Regions from separate parts of the Paenibacillus sp. JSM ZJ436 genome, predicted to be linked through region 1. Evidence: a T-box and tRNA genes for the amino acid it is inferred to sense, from the RefSeq annotation. Region 1 holds a T-box; the other holds one or more tRNA genes.
The links. The T-box of region 1 lies ahead of ACH6EH_RS13625 (arginine--tRNA ligase). A T-box ahead of a tRNA ligase gene usually reads a tRNA of that ligase, here a tRNA-Arg.
Positions count from the first base shown of each region.

Region 2: it encodes a tRNA-Arg, which carries the amino acid that the T-box ahead of ACH6EH_RS13625 (arginine--tRNA ligase) is inferred to sense. The anticodon was not compared.

Region 1 is NZ_JBISEO010000010.1:49,890-53,945, reverse strand. Features, by position in the region: gene ACH6EH_RS13630 (hypothetical protein) at 1-321, shown strand, start outside; gene ACH6EH_RS13625 (arginine--tRNA ligase) at 372-2,261, opposite strand; T-box leader at 2,305-2,522, opposite strand; gene ACH6EH_RS13620 (class I SAM-dependent methyltransferase) at 2,572-3,342, opposite strand.
Region 2 is NZ_JBISEO010000027.1:166-17,346, reverse strand. Features, by position in the region: gene ACH6EH_RS19560 (ATP-dependent nuclease) at 1-1,172, opposite strand, end outside; gene ACH6EH_RS19555 (AlbA family DNA-binding domain-containing protein) at 1,264-2,187, opposite strand; gene ACH6EH_RS19550 (TnsD family Tn7-like transposition protein) at 2,445-2,888, opposite strand; gene ACH6EH_RS19545 (hypothetical protein) at 3,128-3,823, shown strand; gene ACH6EH_RS19540 (hypothetical protein) at 3,838-4,254, shown strand; gene glmS (glutamine--fructose-6-phosphate transaminase (isomerizing)) at 5,054-6,886, opposite strand; gene glmM (phosphoglucosamine mutase) at 7,531-8,871, opposite strand; gene ACH6EH_RS19525 (CdaR family protein) at 8,917-10,449, opposite strand; gene cdaA (diadenylate cyclase CdaA) at 10,451-11,272, opposite strand; gene ACH6EH_RS19515 (zf-HC2 domain-containing protein) at 11,480-12,094, opposite strand; gene sigW (RNA polymerase sigma factor SigW) at 12,215-12,784, opposite strand; gene ppc (phosphoenolpyruvate carboxylase) at 12,982-15,768, opposite strand; tRNA gene ACH6EH_RS19500 (tRNA-Gly) at 16,178-16,251, opposite strand; tRNA gene ACH6EH_RS19495 (tRNA-Pro) at 16,263-16,336, opposite strand; tRNA gene ACH6EH_RS19490 (tRNA-Arg) at 16,358-16,434, opposite strand; tRNA gene ACH6EH_RS19485 (tRNA-Gly) at 16,438-16,512, opposite strand; tRNA gene ACH6EH_RS19480 (tRNA-Leu) at 16,519-16,602, opposite strand; tRNA gene ACH6EH_RS19475 (tRNA-Lys) at 16,618-16,693, opposite strand; tRNA gene ACH6EH_RS19470 (tRNA-Gln) at 16,717-16,791, opposite strand; tRNA gene ACH6EH_RS19465 (tRNA-Val) at 16,847-16,922, opposite strand; tRNA gene ACH6EH_RS19460 (tRNA-Glu) at 17,061-17,135, opposite strand; tRNA gene ACH6EH_RS19455 (tRNA-Thr) at 17,142-17,181, opposite strand, start outside.

The sequences.
Region 1 (4,056 bases):
CATGAGCATTACCGCTACGAAGAATGGATCAGCTATGCCGAAGAGCATGGAGAGGATCTGCAAAAAGCCATTCAAGAGGGCTACCGGATCACCTTCAATACTCGCAACGGTCTCAAAATATGGCTGGAGCAGACGTTCGGCCTGAATTCCGAAACCGACTTTACGGTTGGCGAAGGAATGATCGAGGGGCTGACCCTGTCAGAGTCTCAGCTAAAGCTGCTGGAGCAGCGCCTGGCCGTCAACTGGATGATTGCAGACGTTAAGCATGAGGGCACCGCTGTAATCGTCCGGCTCATGCTCCGCGGCCTTCAGTCGTCCTAAGCTTTGGCGAGATGCTCCAGCAGGCGATTAAAGTGGGCAATATCTCAGCGTTACATCCTTTCAGGTGCGGGCAGGCCTAGTACATCCAACGCCTCCTTGAGGGTATCCCTGAATAACAAGGTCAACCAGACCCGAAGCTGATGCAGGGGGCCTTCTGATTTCAAAATAGGGCAAGCCGCATAAAAATGATTGAAGAGCGAAGCTAATTCGTATGCATAGTTACAAATGGTGCTCGGTGATAACTCCTGCGCGGCCTCAGCGAGTGTTTCATTCCACATGCTGATATGTCGCAGTAAGGCATGCTCCTGAACCTCAAGTGCCTCAATGTGCTCGGGCGCCTCTGGCAGCTGATCCTTTAAGCCGGCTTTATTCAGCACACTCAGCGACCGGGCGTATGAATACAGCAGATAGACACCGGTGTTCCCGGAAATCTCTGTTGCCTGCTTCAAGTCAAATACCACCTCAGTTTGCAGAGCAAACCGAAGCAGGTAATAACGGATCGAGGCGATAGCGATGTCACGGCTTGCCAGCCCGTTTTTATCCGAGCGGTTGTCCTCTATAAAAGCTTCCACGCGTTCGATCAGCTCAGCGACTTTGATTCCGATTCCCTGTCGCCCGGACATGGCGTAGGAAGCTTTTCTTTCGGATGTATCCACTCCCAATTCTTCAGCGGCGGCAGGACTTAAAGACACGACACCGTAGCTGACATGGCGGAGCTTTTGCGCTTCTTCTTGAAACCCAAGCACCTCCAACGCTTGTTTTACCATGGCTTGTGGATACTGCTGCCTATAGTCAATGACGTTGATGACGGCATCCGCCCGTCCGAACGTCTTGATCTGACCGGTGTTGTTGGGCGCGGTGGTCCATACCCCTTCAGTAAAGTCTGTATATGAAAAATCGTTCTGCAGCAGCCCGTATTTCCACAAGTGGTAGGCAATGTCTTTTGCCGTATAGGTCAAAATGCCGTTAGAGCGCACGAGCACCTTATCCAAGCTGTGATCCTGCTCTAGGGTCCTCATGCCCCCCGAACTTTCATCATCCGAATGGTTTTGTTTTAACACCCAGCAGCCCGCAAGCTTGCCTTGAGTTTCTTGAACAAAAAGAGGTGTTTGCTGTAGCAGATGAAAGGCGGTGTTCCAGAAACCTTCTTTAACAATGCTGCTCTCCCAAACCAGCAGGTCATATTCAATGCCAAACTGCTGCATCTCTTCCAGATGCTCGCGCACAATACGTTCTGCAGTAATGAGGCCGATCCAGGCTATGTTTTGATCGCCTTTTTCAAGTGCATGAAGGACTTCGGTTCTTTTTTGCAGCAAATCAGGTTTTTCCTTATAAGCCCGGTTCACCGCAGCGTAAACATCCCAGCAGAAATCGCCGAATCGTTTGTGGCTGCCATTTATAGGCTGCTGGAGCAGGCCAACCAGTGTATCCGCCAGCTGATTCCCCAAATCATCGATATAATTGTGGACCTCTACATGATATCCATTTTTCCTGAGCAGCCGAACGAGAGTGTCCCCGATACAGGAGTTTCTCAAGTGACCGATATGTGCTGATTTATTCGGATTAATGGAGGTGTGCTCGATAACCACTTTTTGTCCTGCAGGCTCTGGTTTTTCAGTATTCATCTTGGCCCAGGCCGTCCAATGGATTTTGAAATTGATGAAGCCGGGAGCAACGATGTCTATTTGCGGAAATAGCTCGCTAAATTTCGGGTTTTGCTGGAGTACCTCTGTAATCATTTGAGCGATAGAGAGTGGCGGTTTGCGCAGTGTCTTGGCCAGCTGCATGGCGGCATTGGTTGAATAGTCCCCATGCTTTATGTTGGCAGGCTGCTGAATCTGGATCCGCAGGCTTGCTTCATCTGACGCCGGTTGTCCCGATAAGGATAAGATTTCCTGAACTGCGGTTAGAACGGATGATTTAATAAACTGGCACAGCATTATGCTTTCCTCCTAGGATAAAATAAAAAAATCCTCGTCTCTTATAAGAGACGAGGATTTGGCTCGCGGTACCACTCTTGTTGCTGATGTAAACACACTCAGCCACTTTATACGTTAACGGTGTAAGCCGGGACTCCTACTATAAATTTCGGAGATCCATCTCCCGGGCCCGTTTCGTGAACGAATCTGTACCGGCTCCCACTCTTCCGGCTCGCTTGGACATAGATATACGTTCATTACTCTCCCGATCATTGAATTGCATTGATATGTACATAATGTTTTTCATATTATAACCAATATTATGTGAAAATCAACTACATTTTATAGCAGCGATACGAAGGCGCGTATAGTCAGCGCTGTACCATTCCCCGTTCCATAAGGCGGGTTTTACTCGCTCACTTATTTTATGGTAGGCATCCTTCTTGTCCTGCGGGTTCATTCCCGAGAAAAGCATTTGTCCAAAGTGAGAGAGCCAATGATGTACTCCCTTTTTCCCATCTGGAAGAGGAGTGGGGCGCTCATAATGCAGCGCCTGTGTAACCCGAAAGCCTGCTTCCTCCAGTAATAAAGTGTACTGGCCAAGGGTTGGAAAATACCATGGATTTCGACCGGCGGCTTCGATCCCGTAATCTGTTTTTAACGTGTCCAATGCAGCCTTCAGGATCATCTCAATATTGCCCTGCCCGCCAAATTCAGCAATGAGTCGTCCTCCAGGCTTCAAGCAGCGGTGGATCGACAATGCGGCGCTTTTTGCGTCTTTCATCCAGTGCAGTGCAGCATTAGAGAATATCGCATCATACGAAATATCGGAGGTAAAATTTTCTCCGTTGCCTTGTATAAAGTGAAGTTCGGGGTATTTGACGGATGCAGCCCGGACCATATCGTGCGAGAAATCCATTCCCGTTACTTCAGCACCGGAGCGTGAAATGCTGTAAGCCAGATCGCCGGTTCCACAGCCCCAATCCAAAATCGATTCACCTTCCTGCGGAGATAGCCAGTCGATCAGACCCTTACCGAATCCGGATACAAAACTCATAGAGCGGTCATATTCTTCTGGACTCCATCTCTGAGAATCTGCCATGGATAATTCCTCCCAACAAAAGACTTGTTATGTTGCACTTATTATTACTCTTAGAGTGTTATAAATAGAAATACTAAATAGCTATCCATCTTATAGGTTAAATCTATAAAAGCCTGGAAAAGCATGGGAACCCAAAATCCTCTTATCCCTTTCGGATGCAAAAAAATCGCACAGCGGCTTCGACCATCCACAGCTCTGAGACCATACGAAACTTTTCAGTTTGACCATCAATCGTGTCATTAGATCCAGCAAACTACGCGTGGGGTGAAGTAGTGAGATGTGTATGAAAAACCGAATACGATGGGTGTCGAGAGCGGCGCAAGAGCCGAATGAATGCGAAAAACCGAACATAATGGTGCAGTAAATAGCGTAAAAGGCGAATGAATGCGAAAAACCGAACACGATGGTGCAGTAAATGGCGTAAGAGCCGAATGAATGCGAAAAACCGAACAGAATGGTGCAGTAAATGGCGCAAGAGCCGAATGAATGCGAAAAACCGAACACGATGGTGCAGTAAATGGTGTAAGAGGCGAATGTGTGCGAAAAACCGAACACGATGGTGCAGTAAATGGTGTAAGAGGCAAATGTGTGCGAAAAACCGAACAGAATGGTGCAGTAAATGGCGCAAGAGCCGAATGAATGCGAAAAACCGAACAGAATGGTGCAGTAAATGGCGCAAGAGCCGAATGAATGCGAAAAACCGAACACAATGGT
Region 2 (17,181 bases), on a different contig from region 1:
TGAATAATTAATTCATCTGTCGGCCCTTCAACCAATATCACTTTTTCTGCTAATAGAAAACGAACGGTCCCGTAACCGGGCAATTTTTTGAAAAACTCCATAGTATCAGGGTTTACAGCATTTAGATGGTTTATGTTTCCCTTATACAAGAGAATTATGTTTTTAAGGCCAATTTTGTTTGCTACAAAACTGCTGTGCGTTGATATAAAGACTTGTTTATTCTCGTCTTGATTTATTTTTGAAATAAGACGTGACATATTCCCAAATGCTAAGTTATTTTCAGGCTCCTCAAACAATACTACATTAGATTTATCGGAGTCTTGTTTAAATACCAATTCCATTTTGATTAGATTCTGAGTACCAAACCCCATATCTTCAAAAGGAATGTTCTCGACTTCGATTGAAACCTCGTTCATCCATGATTCGAGCACATCTTCCTGCATACCAAACTTTATCACCTTATCGTCTAGTTTTTCTTCTTCTGCCAACCTTTCATTAAGGGCTATAACGTTCGGATTGTTATTAAATTCATGTTTCATTTTTCTATATGCCCTAGTTAAATGTACTTTTTCATCATCAGATAAATTGTTAGTAATTCTTGAATTAATAAATTTGTTTACTGCTGAGTCATAATCCTTTTGTGTAGTATCAATCACTGATACCTTTACTGGAAAAGTCCTAAATATAATTGGATTATCACCAAAATCTCTCCAACTTACTTTATAAAACTCAACCGGTATATCATAAATCTCTCCATTTTGTAACATCGTTTGAAATGCCGATGAATAATCGGGATTAAACTCGACACTCATACGAATGCCTGGACAGTCTTCACTAAGCTCGTTATTTGTTCCTTTATATTCAGAATTATTGCTATCATTCTCGAAATAAGCTTCAACAATTATAGAAGGTAATTCTTCAATTTTCTGAGAAGGGTCAGCAATAATTTCTTTAAAATTGAAGCGAGATTCATAGTTAAAAAAGGATGCCTTAAATTGACGCTCAAAGGACGAATTATATATTTTCCCACTCAGAAGGACTTGAATTATTTCAAGTAATGTACTCTTACCAGAATTATTATCGCCCACAAAAATATTGCAACCACTATTAAGTTCTATCAGAACATCTTTAAACATTCTATAATTCCTAATATAAAGTTTGTTCATCTTCATAGTGAGCTCTCCCCAAATTCAATATAGAAAACCTGTCAACCAACCACCTATTTAAAATAGAATACTACATCGATAGTTGTTTCCCATTAAATCATCTATGCGTCCGAAACTTATGTGGAATTCCCTTCTGTTGTTTAACCTTCCAAAGAAAGTCACCGTGTACAAACACACTTGCTTTATTCATCGTTGCAAAATATCGTTTTTCTCGTGCATCCACTAGCAGAAGCTCAAAATCAAATTGCTCAGCACATATACCGTATTCATCACTATTTAGTCTAAAAGGATCTGATGATCCAAAGCCAACCATCAAGTGTCCGACTATTTCTGATTTTGGTGGCAATGATAATTTGAAGTCCGCTCCTATGAATTCATCCAAACCATACACGTGATGTCTTGTTAACTCTTTTCCATAATCATTGCGGATGTATAACGTACCCCCGATTATCGTAATAGGCAATTCAGTTGTATTCGCTAATACAACTTCTATAGAAGCGCATCCTTCTGCATCGTGTACGGCATGTAGCGCATGTTCTAGGAATCTTATCTCGAACTGTCCTTTGTTTAAATACATAAAATCAAAGTCGCTGCGTTTAGCCACCGTATTCGTACTTCCTTTTCGAATTAAGCAGTATCCCTCGTTCAGTCTCTCATATTTCTTCTTCATCATGTATGGCTTATTTTCTGTTTTATAAATCTTGAAAACTCCTAACACTACACCTTTATATTCATATTTGAAATAATCAAAATGTATTTCAGGTTCTATATTATTTAGAACTAACTGCACATAATTAGACGAATCTATAAATTCTTTCGGATTTATTCCCTTTATCTCCTTACCTTCTGGTCGATCCTTGACTCCAATAATAATGAATTTGTCTCCATTATGCCGTGAATTGGCCATCGCCATTATATCCATTAGAAGATCCATACTTTTGTCTTTATGATATTGTCTCTCTTTGAAGTCCAGATATTCGCACTCATAGCCAAATTCGATTAATTCATCAACCTTGTCCATAGACACCTCGCTATACCCTTATGTACATCGGACTATATGTCCACTGTAAAAATTCGACATGCAACAAGAAAATCCTACTTTTTCCACAAGAAATACCTAAAAAGTTGGTCCATAGTATCATAATAAAAAGGATGAGTAGCGATCGTGTTAATACAAACGTGCTACTCATCCTTTCTATAAATAAGTAAATCATTTAACTGTATGGTTAGTCTCTCATCTAACTCCTTTGAACTTTTCCTGTACATTGGACTAAACATTTATATATTTTCCAATGACGATATTCTTTTATTGTATTTCTTCATTTGAATAATAACGGGAAGATGCCGGAGTAAGTAATGTTCGTCTGATTCAACTCTGCTGTTTAACAATTCCATAGTCTTCGGTAGTTTTTCTGGCACATTCTCTAAATGCTCTGTAATAGTCTTTGATGCATATCTTAATATCGTATATTTTCTAATCTGCCCAGCGGGGTTTCGTCTGTATACTTCATCTGCCGCCGCGGCTAATTCTTTACAGTATTGAGTATCTAGTTGCTCCCAATCTTTTCGAATCTGATGTTTTTTGCTGGAAGGTAATACTTGCTCCATCCATTCCCTATCTTTTCTTAGCATCTTATGATAAAAACAGCTGGAACTGCTCTCATCACGATTGAAGAGTGCTCTTCCGCTCGTCATCTCCTTTTCTTTAGTTGTTGTTAACACCCTAATTGCCCCCTTGTATTAGCACCAAAAAGGCCACGAAGAATTAAATAAACACACCGACGATATGTTCGTTGGCTTTTACCTGCATCATTATGAATGTGTCCGGGATCCGGACGCTCGTTCACAAGTTAAAATAAGAAGGCCGTGAAAATTTGTAATACTCGTAATATAATCAAACTAGTATATGTGACCATGATTTACCATCTAAATCTTGTGTATTATCGTAGGAGGCTAAGTAAATGGAGCGTAGAGTAGCTTTTTTCCCTGAGACTCAAAGTGTACTTAATGAGATAACTAGACAGTTTGATTTTATTTGGCCATCTCTAGCAGGTATCGATTACTTACAAAGATCATTAAATACCTATATGCTAAAAAACCCTAGTGTGACTGAAGAGGATTGTACTCAACATTTTGTCTCTGAGATTGCATTTTCAAGAATTAGTTTCACTAAAATTTTTCCAAATAAATCTCTAGAAGATTTTAAAAAGGAGCAAGCAAAAGCATTATTATTCAGTCTATTTGCTTTATATGAGGGGTGGCTGCTATCACTTCAGAATACAGGAGTGATTACTTCCAATCAGAATAAGAAACTACAATTCTTTGATCCGTCCCCAGGAGGCCACAGGACACTAAATAATTTGTCAGTCAATGAATCACAAATGTTAAAAGATGCATTCTACATGCATCTTACACGAAGGGGAAGTAAGTATTCGTATCTTGAGTTCAATAAACAATTGCTATGCTACCGAGTATTCAAAGAAATAAGGAACGCCTACATTCACAATGGAAGTAAGTGCAGCCCTGCTCTTAATTCAGTAATCCAACTATATTTACAAAAAATAACCTCACCATCAGATATTAACGTTACACAACTGCCTAACTTTGTCGCCTTAATATTGGCGATTATGTTGATATCGATTTGTTCGACGTTATAGGTTTTTCTGACATTGTGATAAAAATGATCTCAACTATTGATGCCGAGTTATCAAAAGCGATAATTGTTGAACCATATTTTATTAATCAATTAAAACACGGAAGAAGTGACAAATATCCGATTTTTGATACTATAAACCGAAATAAAAATCTAAAAAAAACAAAAAGTTATTATACTTTCTCGGTTTCCCGAATCTTGGTAACTGGGAAAAAATCCACGATAGGATCACGTCCTCTTCAGGAAGGTTCATTAGTCAAAGAAACCTATAACACTACTTACAACATTCAGTATAAGGGCGAATTTCCGCTCCTTTTACTGCTCTGTTGCAGGCTGCTCCACGTACTTCCCGAGGATCTCACTCCCATACTAAAACAAAAAGACCCGATATTCTTAATTGCATCATCGGGACTTTTCGTGATGATAGACATCTAAATTCCGGTAAAAATATTTTTTATTTTCCTTGGACACTATATTGTCAAGAAATAACCTTTAATGCCATTGAACACAAACACCTTTCGAGATTTAAACAAATCTTTATAACAAAAACAGGGTAGCCCGAATTAAATTCATCAGGCTACCCTCTAGATGCTTTAATTAATAAATTCATTTGTGGTTCCAAACATTATTTACTGGTTCCACAGTTCTTTTACTGGTTCCGGACTTTCTTTACTGGTTCCACACTTTTATTTCATCGGACATAATTATGTAACGAAAATAAAGTCGTATGGCTCCTCCCCTCCCTCCCACCTTTAAAAAATCCCGCTACTACGCCTTTCCTCGCCCCTTTCACCTGTACTTTCTGACAACTTGAGCAAATAAAGTCGTATCAGAAAAAAAAGGAGGATAGGCAGGGGTTAGGGGCCAAATAAGACTTGGGAAATGAAAATAAAGTCGTATTAAAGGGCAAGGAAAGGACAGGGTTGTAGGGCACGGGAATAGCCTGAATAAGAGCCTGGGCAAATGCCTGGGTATACCCCGCTCCATCGCCCCAAAAGCCTTGAACAGCCTGAGAAAAGCCTCTGAGAAGATTCGAGAAGCACCCTACATTTCCCTTCCCTTCCCTTCCCCCTAATCCCTTCCCCCTGCACCAAAAGAAAAGCTGAGCAAATGCCAGGAAATAATCCTGAATTTGCTCAGCTCTGATACGACTTTATTTGCTTTGATACGAGTTTGGAGAAAGGGAGGCGAGTTTATTTGCTTCTCACATTGAAAGTATAACTCACACAATAATTCACTCCACCGTCACACTCTTCGCCAGATTACGCGGCTTGTCGACGTCGTGGCCGAGGGCCAGGGAAGCGTAGTACGCGAGCAGCTGCAGTGGAACCACCGACAGGGCTGCTGTCAGGACAGGCAGGGTCTTTGGAATTGCAAAGGCCTGGTCGACAGACTTCAGCAGGTTCACCACATGCTCCTCGTACGTGATTACCATAACATCGGCACCACGGGCTTTAACTTCCTTGATGTTGCTGACCGTCTTCTCCAGTACATCCTCTTGCGTGGCCAGAGCGATCACAGGAATACCTTCTTCAATCAAAGCCAGCGTTCCGTGCTTCAGTTCCCCTGCAGCATACGCTTCAGAGTGGATGTAAGAGATTTCTTTCAGCTTCAAAGAGCCTTCCTGAGCAACAGCGTAATCCTGTCCACGGCCAATAAAGAACAAGTGCTGGTGCTTGGAGATCTGCTCGGCATAGCCCTTGATTGCTTCCGTGTTCGCCAGCATAGACTCAACCTGCTCCGGCAGGGCGTCCATTGCAGCGATAATTTCAGCAGCTGCATCCTCGGTAATTGTACCTCGAACCTGTGCAAGGTACAGACCGAACAGATAGAAAGCAATCAGCTGGGAGCTGTACGCCTTTGTGGAGGCTACTGCAATTTCAGGGCCTGCTAAGGTTCCAACGACATCGTCGGCTTCCCGGGCGATAGAACTGCCAACTACGTTCGTAATAGCCAGCACGTGAGCACCTTTGCTCTTCGCTTCACGCAATGCTGCCAGTGTATCTGCAGTTTCACCGGATTGGCTGACGACAATGACCAAGGTTTCCGGAGTTACGATCGGATCGCGGTAGCGATATTCAGATGCTACATCATTCTCCGCAGGAATACGAACCAGCTGCTCAATGACGCTGCGTCCCACCAAGCCGGCATGATAAGCCGTCCCGCAGGCAACAATCTGAACATTCCGAATGTTCTTGATCTGTTCTTCCGTCAGCTTCAAATCCTGGAACACGACGCGGCGCCCGCTTTCATCCACACGGCCCAGCATTGTGTCACGGTAAGCCTTCGGCTGCTCGTGAATTTCTTTGAGCATGAAATGATCAAAGCCGCCTTTTTCTGCAGTGACTGCATCCCATTCGACATGAATCATTTCCCGAGAAATAAAATTCCCTTCAATCGTCATCAATTCGACAGCGTCAGCCGTAAGCACAGCCATTTCGCCATCGTTCAAAATGTATACATCACGCGTATATTTCAAAATAGCTGGAATATCGGAACCAATAAAGTTCTCGCCTTCGCCAATACCAATAATCAGCGGGCTCGCTTGACGCACTGCTACAAGCTTATCCGGCTCATACTCAGTCAGCACACCCAGAGCAAACGCTCCACGCATGAAGGTAATCGCCTTCTGCACCGCTTCAACGATATTTCCGTTGTATTCACGGGCAATAAGGTGCGAGATCACTTCGGTATCCGTCTCGGACACGAACTGATGGCCTTGCTCTATCAGCTCTTCCTTAAGCTCAAGATAATTTTCCACGATGCCGTTATGCACCACCGAGAATTTCTGGCTTTCGTCCGTATGGGGATGGGAGTTCACATCCGAAGGCTTGCCATGCGTAGCCCAACGTGTATGTCCAATTCCTGCAGTTCCTACGAGCGGAGCATTCTCCAGCTTCGACTCCAGGTTCGCAAGACGTCCTTTGGCTTTCGCAACTTGAAGACCCTCCGATGTAAATACGGCAATGCCTGCCGAATCGTACCCGCGGTACTCCAGCTTCTTCAATCCCTCGATCAGCACCGTTTGCGTCTTCTGGTTCCCAATATATCCAACAATACCACACATAATAAAATTCCTCCGTTCGGTGTCCCACGATGAGACGTCAACAGAACACGGATCTGCATGTGCGGTAGAAAATACAAAGAAGAATGATTTATTCAGTTATCAACGTTCAAGCCTGTCACGCAGACTGAATTCACCGAAACCTTGAATGCACTCTTCCTCCACCGCGAAATCAAACCGCGTGTTCTCGCACACTCGTGGTTTTCCAGTTTAGTATAGTGGCACCTGCCGGCACGTTGTGGGAACAGTCGCCTGTTCCTTTTCCGATCCGGCTTACGGCTGGTGCAGCATACCGGGAGGTCCCCGCCGAACATTTCGAACACCTCCACCTCGTCAGCTTGGAATGCCGTTGGCATCTCGCTTAGCCATGGTGACTGTACGTTTCTTCCGTCAGACTCCATGATTTCATTCTAAGCTACTCTGCCGTCCCCGCGCATTCACAAGCTCTGGCGCTTGTAAAGCTTCAGTAACCTCACAACCCTGCCTTTCTATTTTTGAATAACATGGTTTATTATATGCATCTCCAGCCGGTTTGGCAACTGGTCTTCCTGCCCATTGGAGCTCTCTTAGTTGTATCAACCCAAGAGCAGGCCGGTGAAACGCGATCTTTCTCTTCTCCGGCCTTTTCCTGGACAAAATACCGCTAATTACGCAAGTTCCTGCTTCACGACTTCTGCAATCTGCTGAACATAACGCTCCAGCTCTTCCTTGTCAGGTCCTTCTGCCATTACACGAATCAATGACTCTGTACCGGATGGACGAACCAGCACCCGCCCATTGCTGCCAAGAATGCCTTCAACCTCCGCAATGGCAGCAAGAATGCCTGGATTCCCCTCATACTTGCTCTTATCCCCAACGCGAACATTGACGAGCACCTGTGGATATTTGCGCATGCTCTTTTTCAGCTCGCTCAGCGGCTTCCCGGCCGATACCAATGTATCTACCAGCTGAATTCCCGTCAGAATGCCATCCCCTGTAGTATTGTAATCGAGAAAAATAACGTGCCCCGACTGCTCGCCGCCCAGATTATAGCCGCCTTTACGCATCTCTTCCATCACATAGCGGTCACCTACTGCGGTCTTGGCTGTCTTCAGCTTCAGCGATTCGCACGCTTTATAGAAGCCAATATTGCTCATGACGGTAGACACTACGGTGCCTTCCTTCAACAATCCGGCGCGGTTCATGGCATCTCCGCAGATGCACAGAATAAAGTCGCCATCCACTTCATCTCCCGTGCTGTCGATCGCAATCAGGCGATCCGCATCGCCGTCAAAAGCAAGTCCCAGATCCGCACCGTGACGCAGCACCTCATCGCGCAGAAGCTCCGGATGTGTAGAACCGCACTCTTCATTAATGTTCAGTCCATTCGGCTCAGCGCCGATGGCAATAACCTCTGCTCCCAAATCCCGGAACAGCTGGGGAGCAAGCTCATATGCAGCTCCATGGGCACAGTCCAGCACAATCTTCAAGCCGTCAAAGCGGTTCTTGATGGTGGTCTTCAAATATTCTAAATATTTGTACTTCGCCTCTTCATCTGTGGTCATGCGCCCCAAATCCTTACCGACAGGACGAGGAAGCTCGTCTTGCTCGGCGTCCATCAGCTTCTCAATCTGCAGCTCCGTTTCATCCGACAGCTTGAAGCCGTCACCGCCAAAAAATTTAATGCCGTTATCCTCCACCGGATTATGTGACGCCGAGATCATAACCCCTGCATCCGCCTTCAGTAAACGTGTAATATAAGCGACGGCCGGTGTGCTTACGACTCCCACTCGAATGACATTCGCGCCAATGGACAGCAGTCCTGCTGCCAGTGCCGACTCCAGCATCGCGCCGGAAATCCGTGTATCCATGCCAATGACAACGTTTGGCTTCTCCTTGCTCCCTGCAAGAACATACCCGCCGCAGCGGCCAATGCTGTACGCCATTTCTGCGGTTAATTCCTGGTTTGCAACGCCTCTGACCCCATCAGTACCGAAATATTTCCCCATTGTTCTTTGATCTCCTTTTGTATAAATGCTGCTTCAATTATATATTTATTCTGCTCTGGTGTCTGTCGTCTCTGTTGACGTTTCATTCTCCGGATCGTCAGCTGGATCACGCTCTGGATTGCCCGGTTGATTACCGGGTTCCGGAGCTGGTTCCTCTTCTCCCGGGCCTGTCCCGCTCCCAGGCTGGGAGCCAGCGCGGTCATCTTCCTCACGCGGCGGATCCTTCTCTCCGCTGCGATCCCCGTCAGGCTCCTCTTCCGGCTCAGGCACCGGCTCTCTGCCATCATTATCGCTGGAGCCTGGACTTCCCGGCGGCTCGGAAGGCTCTCCCGTTGCAGGCTCAGCCGGCTCCCTTAGCTCTACTGTAATGACAATGCGGCTGTTGTTCACCCGGCTGACGAACCGGGGCAAGGTAACTTCTAACGGGATTTCATGAATGCCTGCGTCCAGCCCGGAGGCATCTGCGGAAAGAATGATATCTTGGACCTGCAGCTCGTCCAGCCGCGCCGGCGCCCCTTTCAGCGTCATGGATAGGAAGGAACGTCCAGGCTCGACCATGACCGCCTTCAGACCGGAAGGAACATTCGTAATCGAAATCGGAATATCATCCATCATCCGCTCGCTGACCGCAACAACCGTCATTTCCACTTCCATGGAGCCCGGCTCGATTCTCTCAAATCCTGGAGGCGGCGTCAAGTCTGCCGAAAGCACTGTTGTCCCTGCCTCTGTCAGCTCTGACAAGTCAATCAACGCACCGTTATAGGACTTTATACTCTCAATCTGCTCCGGCTCGCCGTATAGTGTAACCTCTGTGATGCGCGGGTCAGCTTCAGAAAGCACGAGCCCCTCCGGCAGACTGCCAGTGTACTGAACCTCCAGCGGTACCTTTACAAAGCCCGCTTCCACCGGAACCTGAACCGCAATAGCAGGCGGATTAATGACAGCGTCTGTCATTTCATTTCCTTCCTGATCATATGCGGTCAGCTTCACCCGATTTTCTTCAAAAGACTCCTTCGCCCCGTCCAGCTCCACCGTGCCCTTCACCTGGGACAGCCTGGCAAGCTCTGACTCCGGCATCGTCACCTGCACATTCTTCGGATTCACCTCGATCGGTCCCGACAGCCGGTAGCCCTCAGCTAGCTCGCCGCTAGTGCCGACCGCCGCTGGAACCGTCTCAGACTGGCGCTCCTCCACCGTGACCGTGACGACGGAAGGCTCCATCGAGACCAGCTCCACGCCGTTGGGCAGCGAATGCGTTAATGGCAGTGTCTGTGTGCCGGGAGACTTGATCCCGCTTAAGTCCAGCTTCACCTTATACTCATCGGCAAAAATCGTCGTAATATCCGTTCGGCGCCCCTTCACCCTTAAAGACACCTGATCGGCACTGATCCCCGTTAGGGCATAAGCAGTATCATCAAAACCGAACGTCTGGATATTCACCTGTACCGTTTTGGTATCAAACGAAGTCGTAGGCGGCGCAGGCACACCGTTCTCAATATGCACCATCACCCATAGCAGCATGCTCACAGCAAGAGCGATGAGCTTGGCAGCGGTGTTATTCTTAATCCATTTATCCATGCTAACGGTCTCCCTTCCGTTTCCAGAAGAACGAGCGTTTCTCCTTTACAGCGGCAGCCGGACGCAATTGTTCATAAAGCTTCGAAATCAGTGATTCTTCTTTAATATCGCGGACAACCTGTCCGTTCATCGCCAGCGATACCTGTCCCGTCTCTTCCGAAACGACAACAGAAATAGCATCTCCTACCTCACTGATCCCGATGGCCGCCCGGTGGCGCGTACCCAGCTCCTTACTGATAAAAGGATTCTCGGACAGCGGCAGGTAGCAGCCTGCTGCAGCAATTTGCCCGTTCTGAATAATGACAGCCCCGTCATGCAGCGGTGTATTCGGTATAAAAATATTAATGATCAGCTCCGAGCTCAGCACAGAGCGCATTGAGATTCCGGATTCCACGTATTCGTTCAGGCCCGTCGTGCGTTCAAATACAATTAACGCCCCTATTTTTCGACGTGATAAATAATTCACGGCCTTAATGGTTTCGCCGATTAACTTATTAGTCTGCTCATCCATATCCGCGGCCCGCCCGAACAGCTTTCCGCGCCCCAGCTGCTCCAGACCTCGGCGGAGCTCCGGCTGAAAAATAATAAAGATTGCCAGTACACCGAACGTAAAGATCTGGTTCATCAGCCATTTTAGCGTATATAGATCAAACCACGTGCTGAGCGCCCAGATGACGACAAGCACCAGAATCCCCTTCAGCAGCTGAACCGCCCGCGTTCCTCGTACGAGCAAAATCAGATGGTATATGATATAAGTGACGATGAGGATATCGATAATATCTTTAATGGACTCTTTCCAAGTCAAGTCCGCAAAATACTCCATATAGTAACCCCCGCCATGTTCTTTAAGTAACCTTTAATATATGTAGTATGTGCTCTACATACTCTAGGTTATAACGTTAGCCCCTCCGATGCAAGTCAGCGGCCCATTTATCACCTAGAAAATAACAGAAACGCAAAAAGGCGCCACCTTCTCGTCAGAAAAGAGGCGCCGGTATTCATGCCCTCTGCCTCGCTGGCAGGTCCATGATTAGCGGTATGCAACATCCGTGAAAAGATTGGTGATCTTATACCAAATCCAATCCATAGCTTTATCTATATCTTTAACCTGTCCGGAAATATACGCTGTAGAAGCCTGAAACAGCTCCCCGTCGATGACGGTCAGATTCCCTTCTACCTGTCCAAAAACCTCGGTCTTGCCGTTCTCCACAGTGATGTCACCTGTAATGGTCTGGTCCGGCGGTATGATTACCGTCTGGCCTTTGATCACGAGCTTGTCAAGCTCGGTGCCTCTTACCACAAGCTGATTGTTCTGATCCCAGAAGCTGACGGTGCTGAACAGCATCACCACAAGAAACAGCGCTGCCGCGGTGATAGCAGGATGTCTTTTGACCCAGGTTACCCATGCCTTTTGCTTCTTCTCTTTGGGCAGCATGCCCATAATGCGCTCTGTTAAATCCTCCGAAGGGCCTGTGGCATGATGAGTCAGAGAGAACAAGAGCATATCTGTCTTCTCCAGCTCCTCCAGTCTGTTCCGGCAATCCGTGCATTCCACCATATGAGCTTTCAGCTCCAGCTGCTGCGGCTTGGACAAGTCATTATCCAGATAATCATGCATCAAAGAGACGGCCACTTTGCAGTTCATATCAGCCATTCCTTTCGTTCGATCTCTTTGCTGGGTCCCGCTCTGTTACACAAAGCATAAGACTTGCTTCTTTGTTTACGCACCGGAAACGAAGATGTTTCATTTATTTTAATTCCTGTTTTACAGTTTATACTCCAGCTTCTTCCGCAAAAACTCACGTCCGCGGTGCACCCGCGTCTTGATCGTCGTCACCGGCAGATCCAGCACATCACTAATCTCCTGTAAGGATAGATCCTGAATGTACCTCAAAATCATAATACTCTTGTACTTCGCAGGCAGTGTCGCCATCGCTTGATGAATAATTTGCTGCGTCTCGGACAGCAGTACCTCGGATTCTACAGAAGGGTCCTGACTCGGCAGCATGGAATACCCATCCGTGCCCTCCTGTTCACTCATCTCCGCATCGAGCGAGTATGAGGGCTTTCGTTTGCGAAGGCGATCAATACACAGATTGGTTGCGATCCGGTACACCCAGGTGGAGAACTTCTGCTTCTCATCATAGCGGTCCAGATTCTTATATACCCTCAAAAACGTTTCCTGCACTACATCCTCCGCCTCATGCCGGTTATACAGCATCCGATACGCGAGATGGAAGATCTTATCTTTATACAGCTCTAATAGCTCGGCAAAAGCCCGCTGGTCTCCCTTTCGGGCCAGCTTCGCCAGTCGTACATCTAAATTGTCCACCATAATTCCCCCAGAATGGTCTGATGGGTAACGTCTAAACACATCATTAAAATGGTAAATCATCCAAATCTAAAAAGCAACACAAATCATAAAGCCCCACCTGCACGAAAAAAGAAGCTCCCCCTAAAGGGAGCCTCTTCCGTGTCATTTCATGGCTTATGGGCCTGCTTCACAGCACATGCCTCAAGTCCTGTTTCCCATCAACCGGTATTGCGGAGTCCCGCGGCAATGCCGTTAATCGTCAGCAGCACTTCACGCAGCAGATCCGGATCGTCCTCACCGCTGTCACGGAGATTACGAAGCTCCTTCAACAGCTGCACCTGCAGGTAGCTCAGCGGATCTACGTACGGGTTACGCAAACGAATGGATTCCTGCAGCATCAGCTGGTTATCCAGAATCTCCTGCTGGCCTGTAATTTTCAGCACCATTTGCTTCGTCAGCTCAAACTCGTTCTTCATCAGACTGAAGATGCGCTGTCTAGCCGTCTCATCACTCGTCATTAAGGAATATTCCTCTGCGATGATCAGATCAGCCTTAGCCAGAGCCATCTGCAGTGTATTAATGAGGGAAGTGAAGAACGGATAGTTAACATACATATCCTGAAGAACCTTCAGATTCTCTTCTTTGCCCTCATAATAGCTGTTCAGGCCAGTGCCTGCCGCATACCAGGCCGGGAGCAGATAGCGGCTCTGCGTCCAAGCAAATACCCATGGAATAGCCCGCAGATCCTCAAAACGGTCACTGTTCTTCCGCTTGGAAGGACGGGATCCGATGTTCAGCTCTCCCACCTCTGGCAACGGTGTAGATTCCTTAAAGAAGGACAAGAAATCCGGATCGCGGAAAATCAGGTCCTGATACTTGTTCTGCGACACTTCGGAGATTTGGGCTGCAATAGCCTCCCACTCCTTCTCCTGTGCGTTCTCCTGCGGTGTACGCGCCTGAATGGATGCCTTAATCAACGCCGATGTGGCCTGCTCCAAGCTGCGGTATGCAATGCCCTTCAGCGAGTACCGGGAGGAGATGACCTCTCCCTGCTCAGTAATTTTGATTCCGCCAGCAATAGTGTTCGCCGGTTGTGCCAAAATACTGCGGTTCAGCGGCATTCCTCCGCGTCCGAGAGATCCTCCGCGTCCGTGGAAGTATTTCAGCTTGATGCCGAACTCTTCGCCCACCTTCGTAATTTCCTTCATGGCCACTTGCAGCTCCCAGTTTGCCGTCACTGCGCCGCCATCTTTATTACTGTCGGAGTAACCCAGCATGATTTCCTGCACATCATTCATGGCCTTCACGCTCTCCCGGAAGAATGGAAGCTGGAACAGGCGTTTCATTATGGCCGGAGCGGCATGAAGATCCTCAATCGTTTCAAACAATGGGGCTGACTGCAGTGTCGCTGTGACACGGCCGTCTGCATGCTTGCGAATCAATCCGACTTCCTTCGCGAATACCATGACCTCCAGGATATCACTAGCCCCTTCAGACATACTGATGAGGTAGCTGGAAATACAGTTGACGCCGAATTCCTGCTGCGCCCGGTACACTGTGCGGAATACCTCCAGGCACTCCTCTGTGCTTTCACTGTAGCCCTGGTAAGGAGTCGTCAGCGGACGAGGATCATTAAGCAGCTTATTCAGCAGCTCAATTTTGTCTTCTTCCTCCATAGACGCGTAGTCTTCCACCACGTTCATCTGGGCAAGAATTTCCTTCATCGCGTTCTCATGCTCTTTACTGTGCTGGCGGATATCCAGTGTCGCTGTATGGAACCCGAACAGCTCCGCTTGACGGATCGTCTGCTTCACGGACGTGTCTGCTACATAATCCGCAAAATGATGACGCAGGCTGCGGTCAATAATCCGCAAATCCTCAATGAATTCCTCAGGTGTCTGGTAACGCTCTGTACCTGTCATGTTCGGATCCAGGACGTGGGTCATTTTGGCCAGCATGTAAGCCAGCTTAATGCGGTAGGGCTCCTTCTCGTTATGCCAGATCTCCATCTTCTTCAGCGTTACCTTCTCGCGATCCTCATTGATCGACGCCAGCAGCTCTTCAGATACGTTCACGATGGTCGTGCTGAAGCTCAGACTCTTCATCAGACCTGTCAAAATACGCTGGTACTCGCGGATAGCCAGCTTGCGCTGCATTTCCAGCGTCTTCCACGTTACATCCGCCTTTACCGATGGATTTCCATCACGGTCGCCGCCGATCCAGGAACCAAAGCGAAGGTATGTAGGCACATGCCAGTCATTCCCCGGATAATATTTGTTCAGGCAGCGTTCCAGCTCCTGATAAACCTCTGGCAGCACGTGGAACAGCGTCTCATGGAAATAGTACATCCCATTGCGCACTTCATCCAGTACCGTTGGCTTGCGGTCACGCAGCTCATCTGTCTGCCACAGGGTAATGACATCATTCAACAGCTTCTCGCGCAGCTGCTCTCTTTCGCGGAAAGTCAGCGTCGGATTATCCAGCAGCATAACGTCCTCGGAAATTCTTTTGTGAATATCTAGAATCGCACGGCGCATCGCTTCTGTTGGATGAGCCGTCATCACGAGCTCCAGGGAAAGCCCTTCCAGCATATTTTGCACTTCTTCAAACGTGAAGTTACGCTCCTTGAGCTCCTGCACAGCACTTTCGATAGAGCCAGGCTGCACGCTTTCCCCTGCAGAACGCTCATAATCCCGTTTACGGCGGATCCGGTGGTTCTGCTCCGCAATGTTTACCAATTGGAAGTACACCGCGAACGCGCGGATCACCTGATGCCTCACGTCCGGATTCAACGTGCTTACCATTTGCTTGAATTCTGCAAAAAGCTCCGGTAAAAACTCGGAACGCAGCGATTTACTGGTCTCACGGATTTTTTCGACAATATCCAGTAATTCAGTTCCGCCTTGGTGGACCAGAACTTCACCCAGAATGTTTCCTAGAAACCGTACATCACGCCGCAGCAGATTGTTGGAATTGCTCTTGGCGGTTACAGTAAGTTCAGACATATTGCTCCTCCCATCTCATCCCGATAACAGTTTATCTAGTTTATGCTTCCTAACATCATACAATAAATACTCTCGAAAATCTTTACTTTACGGTTAAAAAATTCAGCATTCCGACAAAAGAAGACGTTTTCACGCAAGTCTTATCCACATGCTGGATAAAGACAATCCGGCGTAAGCTGCATGCTTGCATAAGTAACATTCAGCGTTATCAATACATAGGATCAGGAACGTTCAGCGTTTCAAAACCGCAAGGCTGTAAGCCTGTTCGAGCTCATAATCTACCTGGCTGAAAAATTAAATGCCCCTGGTTATAGCAATGCATCTAACGCTTTATCACAGTGACACTTCGCAGGAGCATGGCATGAGGATGTAAAAAAAACATCACCTTAGTGATGTCCTGCGTTATGTATGGAGCGGGTGATGGGAATCGAACCCACGCTACCAGCTTGGAAGGCTGGAGTTCTACCATTGAACTACACCCGCAGATGTAACAATCGGGACGACACGATTTGAACATGCGACCCCCTGGTCCCAAACCAGGTGCTCTACCAAGCTGAGCTACGTCCCGTTACATACTACTTATGAAAAATGGCGTCCCCTGAGAGATTCGAACTCCCGACCTTTTGATTCGTAGTCAAACGCTCTATCCAGCTGAGCTAAGGGGACTTATGGAGCGGACGACGGGAATCGAACCCGCGACCCTCGCCTTGGCAAGGCGATGCTCTACCGCTGAGCCACGTCCGCAAAACATGGTGCGCGTGGAGGGACTTGAACCCCCACGTCAAAGACGCTAGATCCTAAGTCTAGTGCGTCTGCCAATTCCGCCACACGCGCACAAGGTTAAAACAATGGTGAGCCATGAAGGACTCGAACCTTCGACACCCTGATTAAAAGTCAGGTGCTCTACCAACTGAGCTAATGGCTCTCAAGCAAACTTACTTAAGAAAATGGCTGGGGATATAGGATTCGAACCTATGCATGACGGAGTCAAAGTCCGTTGCCTTACCGCTTGGCTAATCCCCAATATGGTGTTCGCTCCTTAGTTTGTCCAAACATGAGACAAATTATGAGACGATCATGGTGGAGGCTGAGGGGATCGAACCCCCGACCCTCTGCTTGTAAGGCAGATGCTCTCCCAGCTGAGCTAAGCCTCCATGTAGATGAAGCATATTAAGAAAGTGGTGACCCGTAGGGGATACTCTCACTACGTTCGAGACTGCGAAGTATTCCTCACGCCGCTTAAGCTCCGACGAACCATTGGGATTCTCATCCCTAGAAGCTAGTAAAAAAAGTGGTGACCCGTAGGGGATTCGAACCCCTGTTACCTCCGTGAAAGGGAGGTGTCTTAACCCCTTGACCAACGGGCCTTGCAATGGAGCTTCCAACCGGGATCGAACCGGTGACCTCATCCTT